DNA from 3 places in the Methylobacterium sp. Leaf94 genome. Region 2 is predicted to be linked to each of the others. Evidence: predicted binding sites of a transcription regulator. Region 2 holds the regulator's gene; each other region holds the start of a gene.

Region 1 (3,245 bases), on a different contig from region 2:
CCGGCTCGAACTGCTTGCGCTGGAGCGTGCTGGTGCCGTGCTCGCGATGGAAGGCGTGGAAGTCGGCGCACAGGTCGCGCAGGCGCACGCCCTTGTAGCGGTTGGGCCGGCGCCGGACGAATTCGGGCATCGCCTCCTCCAACGGCACGTTGTCGTCGTGCAGGCGCTTGAAGGCGACCAGCCCCGAGATCAGCGTGCCGGCCTTCGAGGATTCGACGCCCGGCGTCAGCAGGAAGAGCAGCGAGTTGAGGTCGTTCTTCTCCGGCACGATGCGGTTTTCCCGCAGGTACTGCGCCACGATCGGCGCCGGCACCCCGTGCGCGGCATATTCCCCGGTGTGCCGGTTGAAACCCGGGGTCAGCACGGTGAGCTTGTTGGGGTCGGTCATGGCGTAGTCGGGCGCCACATGGGTGAAGCCGTGCCAGTCGGCGCCGGGCGCCAGTTCCCAGTACTTCACGTTGCCGGCGAGTTCGTCCGTCGACAGGCTTTCCCACGGCACCTTGCCGTCCGGTCCCTCGACCGTGTCCGGCACGAAGGGATCGAAGAACCAGCGCTTGAGCGGATCGCCCTCCTTCTCCTCGAACTCGCGGCGGATGGCGCGGACCTTCTTGCGCCACTCGATGCCGAGGCGGATCGTGTCGTCCCACAGGACGACGCCGGAGCGCCCCTTCATCATCTGCGCGCCGACGTCGAGGGAGGCGAACAGGGGGTAGAACGGCGAGGTCGAGGCGTGGACCAGGAAGGTCTCGTTGAAGCGCCGGTGCTCGATGCGCCGGGTCTGGCCGCGGATATGGCTGTCCTTGGTGTGGATCTGCGAGGCCTGCGAGAAGCTCGCCAATTGCTTGTGGGTCGATTGCGTGGCGATGATGCCCGGCGAGGTCTCGTCGAGGCCCTTCAAGCCCATCGCGAAGCGGCCGGCGAAGAGCGGGTGGAACTTCATGAAGCCCGCCCAGGCCTCGTCGAAGAGGATGTAGTCGCAGAGATGCCCGATCTTATCGAGGATCATCTGTGCGTTGTAGATCGTGCCGTCATAGGTGCACTGCTCGACCACCGCGACGCGGAACGGCCGCTCGCGCCGCCAGGCCTCCGTGTCGGTGATCAGCGGGTTGGTGCGGATCTTCTCGCGGATGCGCGTCTCGTCCAGGGCCTCGTGGTACATCGGGCCGATCAGGCCGTAGGCGTTGCGGTCGGTCTCCAGGAAGACCGGGATCGCACCGCCGAGGAACAGCGCGCCGTGATGCGCGGCCTTGTGATTGTTGCGGTCGAACAGCACGAGGTCGCCCTCGGCGACCAGGGCCGAGAGCACGATCTTGTTGGAGGCCGAGGTGCCGTTGAGGACGAAGTAGGTCTTCTCCGCCCCGAAGATGACGGCCGCCTCCTTCTGCGCCTTCAGGGCCGGGCCCTCGTGGACGAGGAGATCGCCGAGATCGAGCACCGAGTTGTCGAGGTCGTCGCGGAACACCGCCTCGCCGAGATGCTCGACGAAAATCCGCCCGATCGGCGAGCGGTTGTAGAAGATGCCGCCGTTGTGGCCCGGGCAGGTCCAGAGCTGGTTGCCCTGCTCGGCGTAATCCACCAGCGCGCCGAAGAACGGCGTCTTCAGGGTCTCGGCATACTGCTTCACGCGGCTCACCAGGCCGCGGGCGATGTAGTCCGGGGTTTCTTCCGCCAGGAAGATGTAGCCGTCGATGAAGTCCAGCACCTCGACGGGGATGTCCTCCAGGCGCTTGCGGCGGACCATGATGACGATGGGCATCTCCAGCCCGCGCTTTCGCATCAGGTTGATGAGGGCCGCCGCCTTGCCGTCGAGGCCGCGCTTGCCCCAGTCCACCACCATGCAGCCGATGGCTGAATCGGTCTGGACCGCGATGGCCGCATCCTCGACGCGGCGGGCCCGCACCACCTCGAAGCCGAGCTTCTCCACGGAGCCGATGATCTGCTGGACGCGCACGCCCTCAAGATCGTCCGGGTCGAAGTTCGGCGCACACATCAGGACAGTGAAGCGGCGAAAGAAGTCCATGCGGAAAAGGCTCCCAGGGGCGTTTGGCGCACCGTTCGCGACGGGACGTGACGGTTCGATGACGATCTTGCGGCAGTCGCGGTGTTTTCAGGCGCCGCGCGGCGCGACAGGGAGCCGGCTTACGATCCGCCGCGCCGTTTGACGAGCCCGAGCCGGCGGATCACGCCGTGGATCGCCGGCGCCGCGAGGCCGCAGATCGCGAGGGCGCGGAGCAAGCCGTTCTCGATTTCGCCGATGAACAGCCCCTCGATGGTCGGGCCGAATACGCCGGTGATCCGGGTCGGCGGCGAGACCGGCGCGGTGCGGATCGACAGGGTGACGAGCGGGCGCTTGGTCTCGGCGGCGTTTCACCCGGCGATCTCGTCCCGCGGCAGGCGCGAGCGCCCGGAGAGGACCGGCCGGGCGCGGCGGAGGGAGTGGAGGCGCGGAACCACGCGGGCGGCCCTGTCTCCGGCAATCCTTCCCCGCCGGCGCCGGGAGACAGCGCCATTTCACCCGCGACAAACGCCCCGGCATCGGGCTTGCTCCGCGCAAGGCAGAACAGCGGGGCGGCATGGTCGAGAAGCTTTTTCACGCAGGGATGAGCCTCGCCCTGCTGCTGGCCGTGGCCGTGCTGTTCTCCACCAACCGGCGGGCGATCTCGCCCCGCGTGGTCCTCTCGGCCCTGGCGCTGCAGGTGGCGGTGGGGGCCCTGGTGCTGTTCATCCCGGCGGGCCGGACGGGCCTCGCGGCGGCGGCGGGCTTCGTCCAGACCGTGCTGAACTACGGCGACCGGGGCACCGCGTTCCTGTTCGGCGGCCTCGTCGAGCCGCGGATGTTCGAATTGTTCGGCGGCAGCGGCTTCATCCTGGCCCTGCGCATCCTGCCGCAGATCCTCTACGTCTCGGCGCTGATCTCGGTGCTCTACCATTTCGGGGTGATGCAGGCGGCCGCGCGCGGCATCGGCGCGGCGCTGCAGCGGGTGATCGGCACCTCGCGGATCGAGACCTTCTCGGCGGTGATCACCATCGCCCTCGGCCAGAGCGAGATCGCCATCGCGCTGCGCCCGTTCCTGGGGGCGCTGACCTCGGCCGAGCTGTTCGCGGTGATGTCGAGCGGGGCCGCCTCCACGGCGGGCACGATTCTGGCCGGCTACGCGGCCCTGGGCGTGCCGATGGAGTACCTCCTGGCGGCCAGCGCCATGGCGGTGCCGGGCGGGCTTCTCTACGCCAAGATCCTGGTGCCG
Region 2 (3,245 bases):
GATCGGCCGCCTCGCCACCGTCGAGGAGGTCGCCAGCATGGTCGCCTACATCTGCAGCCCGGCCGCCAGCGCCACCAGCGGGGCGGCGCTGCGCGTCGATGGCGGCGTGGTGCGCAGCATCGTGTGAGGACGCGCCGCCCCGACGCGTGGCGGCCGGTCCGGTAAGGATTTCGCAAGCTCTGCCGCCGACCCTGGCCCGAACGCACGGGAGGGCGGTCGATGGGGGATTATGCGCTGGAAGGTCCACGCTGGGGAACGGGCGCGGCAGGCACGGGCGGCGGCACCGTCACCTGGGCCGTCGACGGCACGATCCCCACCGGCTTCGTGAGCCTCCTCCAGGCCGCCTTCGCCACCTGGGCCGCCGCCGCCGACATCGCCTTCCAGCAGGTGGCCGCGACGGCCAACGCCCAGATCGACTTCACCCTCGGGGGGATCGACGGGCTCGGCAAGACCCTGGGCTACGCCACCTATTCCTACAGCGGCCAGCGCATGCAGTCCGCGGAGGTGACCTTCGACAGCGGCGAGGGCTGGCACGCCTCCGGCGCCCGCGTCTTCGGCACCCAGAACGTCGATTTCTCCCTGGTGGCGCTGCACGAGATCGGCCACGCGCTCGGCCTCGACCATTACGACGCCAAGCCCGAGGTGATGAACACCATCCTCGACAGGGGCATCACGACCCTGTCGGCCGGCGACATCGCCGGGATCCAGGCCCTGTACGGTGCGCCGCCCGCCCCGGTGGTGGCCGCGGCGGCACAGACGAGCCCGGTCGCCGGCACCGCCGTCACGGCGGTCTATCGGTTCTACGACACCCATACGGGGGATCACTTCTACACCACGAGTACGGCCGAGAAGGCGCAGATCGAAAAGACGCTGCCGTGGTTCACCTACGAGGGCACCCCGTGGGCGGCCCCGGCCCAGGGCGCCGACACGGTGGACGTGTTCCGGTTCTTCGACACGGCCTCGAACGCCCACTTCTTCACGACGAGCGTCGCCGAGCGGGACCAGGTCCTCAAGACGGCGCCGACCTACACGTACGAGGGCGTGGCCTTCGAGGCCTACGCGGATGCGGGCGCCCCCGGCGGCCTGACCCTGGAGCGCTTCTACAACACCCAGACCGGCCAGCATCACTTCGCCGGCAGTGCCGAGGAAGCCAACGGCATCAACCACGGCGCCGCCGGTCCGGGCTGGGTCGACGAGGGCAAGGCCTTCACCGTCCACCTGCCCACCGATGCGATGATCTTCGCCTAGGCGGCGGGCCCGGCTGTCCGCCTGACGGCTGGGCCGACGCGCCTCGGGATCGGCTACTCGGCCTCGGCCTCGAACATCTCGTCGAAGGAGTAGCCCGAGCCGCGGACCGTGCGGATCGGGTCGCTCTGGCGCGGGCGGTTCAGGGCCTTGCGCAGGCGCCCGACATGGACGTCGACCGTGCGCTCGTCGATGTAGACGTCGTGGCCCCAGACGCCGTCGAGGAGCTGCTCGCGCGAGAACACCCGGCCGGGGCTCTGCATCAGGAATTCGAGGAGCTTGAACTCGGTCGGCCCGAGATGGATCTCGCGGCCTTCCCGGCGAATGCGGTGGCTGACCCGGTCGAGCTCGATGTCGCCGGCCACCAGCAGGTTGGCGACGTGGGCCGGCTTGGCCCGGCGCAGCAGGGCGCGGACCCGGGCGAGGAGCTCCGGCACCGAGAACGGCTTCACGATGTAGTCGTCGGCGCCCGTTCCGAGGCCCCGGATGCGGTCGCCCTCCTCGCCCCGCGCCGTGAGCATGATGACCGGCAGCCGCTCGGTCTCGCGCCGGGCGCGGATGCGGCGGCAGAGCTCGATCCCCGACAGGGCCGGCAGCATCCAGTCGAGCAGGACGAGGTCAGGCACCTGCTCCTGCAGGCGCAGGTCCGCCTCGTCGCCGCGGGCGGCCGAGTCGACGATGAACCCCTCGGCCTCGAGGTTGTAGCGGAGGAGGAGGGTCAGGGCCTCCTCGTCCTCGACGATCAGGATACGCGTACTCATCGTGCGCTTTCGATCAGACCGGCACGGGGGTCAGGCCGCGCCGGGCATGTCCACGGTGGCGTAGTTGGACGCGTCGTTCTTCGGGCGCTCGCGCTCGGCCAGGAGGTTCTCGCCGGTGACGAGGTAGTGGATCGTCTCGGCGATGTTGGTGGTGTGGTCGCCAATGCGCTCGATGTTCTTGGCCACGAACAGGAGATGCGTGCAGAACGAGATGTTGCGCGGGTCCTCCATCATGTAGGTCAGGAGCTCGCGGAACAGGGAATTGTAGAGGGCATCGATGGCGTCGTCGCGCTCCCAGACGTCGAGGGCCGCCTTGGTGTCGCGGCTGGCATAGGCGTCGAGGACGTCCTTGAGCTGCTCCTGCACCAGGTCGCTCATGTGCTGGACGCCGATGACGATCTTCTGCGGCTGGATCTGGTCGGCGATCGCCACGACGCGCTTGGCGACGTTCTTGGCAAGGTCGCCGATGCGTTCGAGATCGTTCGACACGCGGATCGCCGTCACGGTCTCGCGCAGGTCGATGGCCAGGGGCTGGCGCCGGGCGATGAGCAGGATCGCCCGCTCCTCGATCTCGCGCTGGAGGGTGTCGAGGCGGGCGTCGGCGGCGATCACCGCCTGGGCCAGGGGCGCGTCCCGGCGCACCAGGGCCTCGCCGGCCTCGGTCATCATCTTCTCGGCGATGCCGCCCATCTCGGAGATCGAGCGGCGCAGGTCCTCGAGGTCCGTATCATAGGATTTGACGATGTGGTCGGGCATGGGGTTCGCTCCTCGATCGGGCCCGTCTGTCCGGGGCCCGCCCTGGCGGTGATGGGGGACGCGGGCCGAGACCGGCCGGCGGAGGATCAGCCGAAGCGGCCGGTGATGTAGTCCTGCGTCTGGCGCTTTTCCGGATTCATGAAGATGCGCGTGGTGGGCCCGAACTCCACCAGTTCGCCGAGATACATGAAGGCGGTGAACTGCGAGATGCGCGCCGCCTGCTGCATGTTGTGCGTGACGATGACGATGGTGAATTCCGAACGCAGCTGCTCGATCAGCTCCTCGATGCGGCCCGTCGAGATCGGGTCGAGGGCCGAGGTCGGCTCGTCGAACAGGATCACCTCGGGGCGCTGGGCCACCGTGCGGGCGATGCAGAGGCGCTGCTGCTGGCCGCCCGAGAGGCCCATGCCGGATTGCTTGAGCTTGTCCTTCACCTCGTCCCAGAGGGCGGCCTTGCGCAGGGATTCCTCGACGCGCATGTCG
Region 3 (3,245 bases), on a different contig from region 2:
CGTCGCAGCCGATCACGGCCGGGTAGGTCTCCGCCAGGCGCGGGTCGAAGGGCGGCATCGGGCAGGGTCCGGGCAGGGGGCTGATCCCTTCCCCTAGCGTGCGCGGTCAGACGGGTCCACGCGTCAGCCGAGTTCGACGATGCCCCGCGATGGCGTGCCCGCGGCCTGTACCCGGACGGACGTGCTGCCATGGGCTTGAGCGATGTTGTCGTAGAACTGCCGCGCGCTCTCGGCCCAGGTGTACCGCAGGGCTTCGCTGCGGCAACGCTCCCGCGGAATTGCCAAGGCGGCCAGGGTGGCCGCACGCAAGTCGTGATCGAGGACGCCGGCACCGGTCCGGCCGATGACGTCGAGGGGCCCGGTGACGGGATAGGCGGCCACCGGGACGCCACAGGCGAGGGCTTCGAGAAGCACGATTCCGAAGGTGTCGGTCAGGCTCGGAAACACGAAGACGTCGGCAGCGGCGTAGAGGGCGGCGAGGGCGGCGCCGGTGCGGATGCCGAGAAAGCGGGCCGCCGGCGCAATCCCCGCGAGGCGCGCCCGATCCGGGCCGTCGCCGACGACGACCTTCGTTCCGGGCAGATCGAGGCGCAGGAACGCCTCGAGGTTCTTCTCCACCGCGAGCCGTCCCACCGTGAGGAAGATCGGCCGCGGCAGCCCGGCAAGGTCCGGCGCATCCGGCGGGCGAGGCCGGAACAGCTCGGTGTCGACGCCGCGCGTCCAGCGCATCAGGTTGGTGAAGCCGCGCGCGTGGAGGTCGCGCTCCAGGGAGGGGGTCGAGACCATGGTGCCGTTGGCCGCGCCATGGAACCGGCGCAGCCAGGCATAGCTCCAGGTTTCGGGCACGGGGGCCCGGGCGGAGAGGTATTCCGGGAAGCGGGTGTGATAGCTCGTGGTGAACGGGCGGCCATGGGCGAGGCAGTATCGCCGCGTGGCATAGCCCACGGTCCCTTCCGTGGAGATGTGGACGTGGGTGGGCTGCAGATCGTCCCAGAGGCGCGCCACGTGCCGCTTGGTAGCGTAGGCGACCCGAATCTCGGGATAGCCCGGCAGGGGCAGGGAGGCGAAGTCCTGGTGGGTCAGGAACACCGGGTCGAAGCCGTAGGCAGCCCCCGCCGCGGCCATGTTCTCCAGGGAGCGGACCACGCCGTTGACTTGCGGATGCCAAGCATCGGTCGCGATGAGGAGCCTCACGCGACCGCCCGGGCTCCGTCGGGCCGCGTGCGGTCGACGAGATCGGTCCGCCCGGCGCGGGCCCTCAGCAGGCTCGGATAGTGCAACACCTCCATGGTGCCGTCGTAGTGCTCGACGATGGCGGTGCAGGATTCCACCCAGTCGCCGGTGTTCAGGTAGGTGAGACCGTTGATCTGCCGGTTGGCCGCGTGGTGGATGTGGCCGCAGATCACCCCGTCGGCCCCGACGCGCTTGGCCTCGGCGCTGAGCAATTCCTCGAACTTGCCGATGAAGTTGACGGCGTTCTTGACCTTCAGCTTGGCCCAGGCGGAGAGCGACCAGTAGGCGAGGCCGAGGCGGCGGCGCACGGTGTTGACGTAGGTGTTCACGAAGAGGGCGAAGGTGTAGGCGCCGTCGCCCAGGAACGCGAGCCACCGGGCATGGCGGACCACCATGTCGAATTGGTCGCCGTGGATGACGAGGTAGCGCTTGCCGTCGGCGGCCTCATGCACCCGCTGATCGGCGATTTCGATGCCACCGAAGGTCATGCCGATATAATCGCGCAGGAACTCGTCGTGGTTGCCCGGGACGTAGACCAGCGTCGAGCCCTTGCGAACCTTGCGCATGAGCTTCTGCACGACGTCGTTGTGGCTCTGCGGCCAGTACCAGCCGGACTTGAGTTGCCAGCCATCCACGATGTCGCCGACGAGGTAGATCTCGTCCGCATCGTAATCACGCAGGAATTCGAGCAGCAGATCGGCTTGGCAACCCTTGGTCCCCAAATGCATGTCGGACAGGAACAGGGTCCGGACGCGGGTCGTCTCGGTGTCTTCGCCCACGTTCGCCTCCGGGACAGCCTCCGATCCCTGGAGCCAAACCGGATTCCCGTATCAGTTTGATGACGTCGGCCTCGCCAGACCGGCCGCCTTCGGCGCCGCGACGTAAGCTCTTCTTCCACAAAAAAAATTTTGATTTGAGACCAAGTATTTCGGGTTTTCCTTTCGGCGGGAAGCCGGGCATAGTCCCGCTCAAGGTGCCCCACCGGGCGGCGTTCGAGAACGCATGACCGGAGCCCATCGAGGCGAACTAAGGGTGCCGTCCCCGGGGACGACGACGCTGAAACGGCCCAGCGGTCAGCGCGTGTCGCGCGACCCGGCCCATGGAGAAGAGGCTTGTGGTGTTCGGTGGCGCGCGCGGCGACGGGCGTCGAAGGGCTTTCTTCGACGCGGGCGGACCTGGGTCCTGTATCCGTCCACAGGTCGCGCACGTACGAGTTCGTCCCGCGATTCATCTAACCAGCGGCCGCTACGAGCACTCGGGATCGTCCCGGGACGCCCCGTGCGATCCGCTTCAACCCTCGGCGCATCATTGTCGCCGCACGCCAGGGCGCGTGTGGTCACTAACGTGAGAAACGGAGAAAACATCATGGCGGCAACGCGACGTCCCGGCCGGAACCACCTGTTCGTCCCGGGCCCGACGAACATCCCGGATCGCGTGATGCGCGCGATGATGGTGCAGTCCGAGGATCACCGTTCGGTGGACTTCCCCACGCTGACCAAGCCGCTCTTCCAGGACACGAAGGCCGTCTACGGTTCGACCGAGGGCACCATCTTCCTGTTCCCGGCCTCCGGCACCGGCATCTGGGAATCCGCCCTGTCCAACACCCTGTCGCGCGGCGACAAGGTCCTGGCCGCCCGCTTCGGCCAGTTCAGCCACCTCTGGATCGACATGGCCCAGCGCCTCGGCCTGGAAGTCATCGTCCAGGACGAGGAGTGGGGCACGGGTGCGAACCCGGAGCGGATCGGCGAGGCCCTGCGCGCCGACAAGAACCACGAGATCAAGGCCGTCATGGTCGTCCATAACGAGACCGCCACCGGCGTCACCAGCGATGTCGGTGCCGTGCGCAAGGCGATCGACGCCGCCGGCCACCCGGCCCTGCTGTTCGTCGACGGCGTCTCCTCGATCGGCTCGCTCCCATTCAAGATGGACGAGTGGAAGGTCGATTGCGCCATCGCCGGCTCGCAGAAGGGCCTGATGCTCCCCGCCGGCCTCGGCGTGATCTGCGTCAGCCA

The links. The regulator PhoB, encoded in region 2, activates phosphate uptake and scavenging genes when phosphate is short. The targets are predictions, from matches to a motif close to TGTCATNNANCTGTCAT.
Region 1: the regulator PhoB is predicted to act here: its motif matches at 2,068-2,084, upstream of ASG63_RS03265 (Orn/Lys/Arg decarboxylase N-terminal domain-containing protein).
Region 3: the regulator PhoB is predicted to act here: its motif matches at 2,061-2,077, upstream of ASG63_RS00430 (UDP-2,3-diacylglucosamine diphosphatase).

The regions. Positions count from the first base shown of each region.
Region 1 covers NZ_LMRM01000003.1:105,447-108,691, reverse strand. Annotated here, with positions in the region: gene ASG63_RS03265 (Orn/Lys/Arg decarboxylase N-terminal domain-containing protein) at 1-2,020, opposite strand, end outside; gene ASG63_RS03260 (NupC/NupG family nucleoside CNT transporter) at 2,574-3,245, shown strand, end outside.
Region 2 covers NZ_LMRM01000008.1:100,423-103,667, reverse strand. Annotated here, with positions in the region: gene ASG63_RS06580 (SDR family NAD(P)-dependent oxidoreductase) at 1-127, shown strand, start outside; gene ASG63_RS06575 (matrixin family metalloprotease) at 220-1,248, shown strand; gene phoB (phosphate regulon transcriptional regulator PhoB) at 1,302-2,006, opposite strand; gene phoU (phosphate signaling complex protein PhoU) at 2,037-2,762, opposite strand; gene pstB (phosphate ABC transporter ATP-binding protein PstB) at 2,849-3,245, opposite strand, start outside.
Region 3 covers NZ_LMRM01000001.1:92,983-96,227, forward strand. Annotated here, with positions in the region: gene ASG63_RS00420 (ribonuclease HII) at 1-58, opposite strand, end outside; gene ASG63_RS00425 (glycosyltransferase family 4 protein) at 124-1,194, opposite strand; gene ASG63_RS00430 (UDP-2,3-diacylglucosamine diphosphatase) at 1,191-2,012, opposite strand; gene ASG63_RS00435 (aminotransferase class V-fold PLP-dependent enzyme) at 2,599-3,245, shown strand, end outside.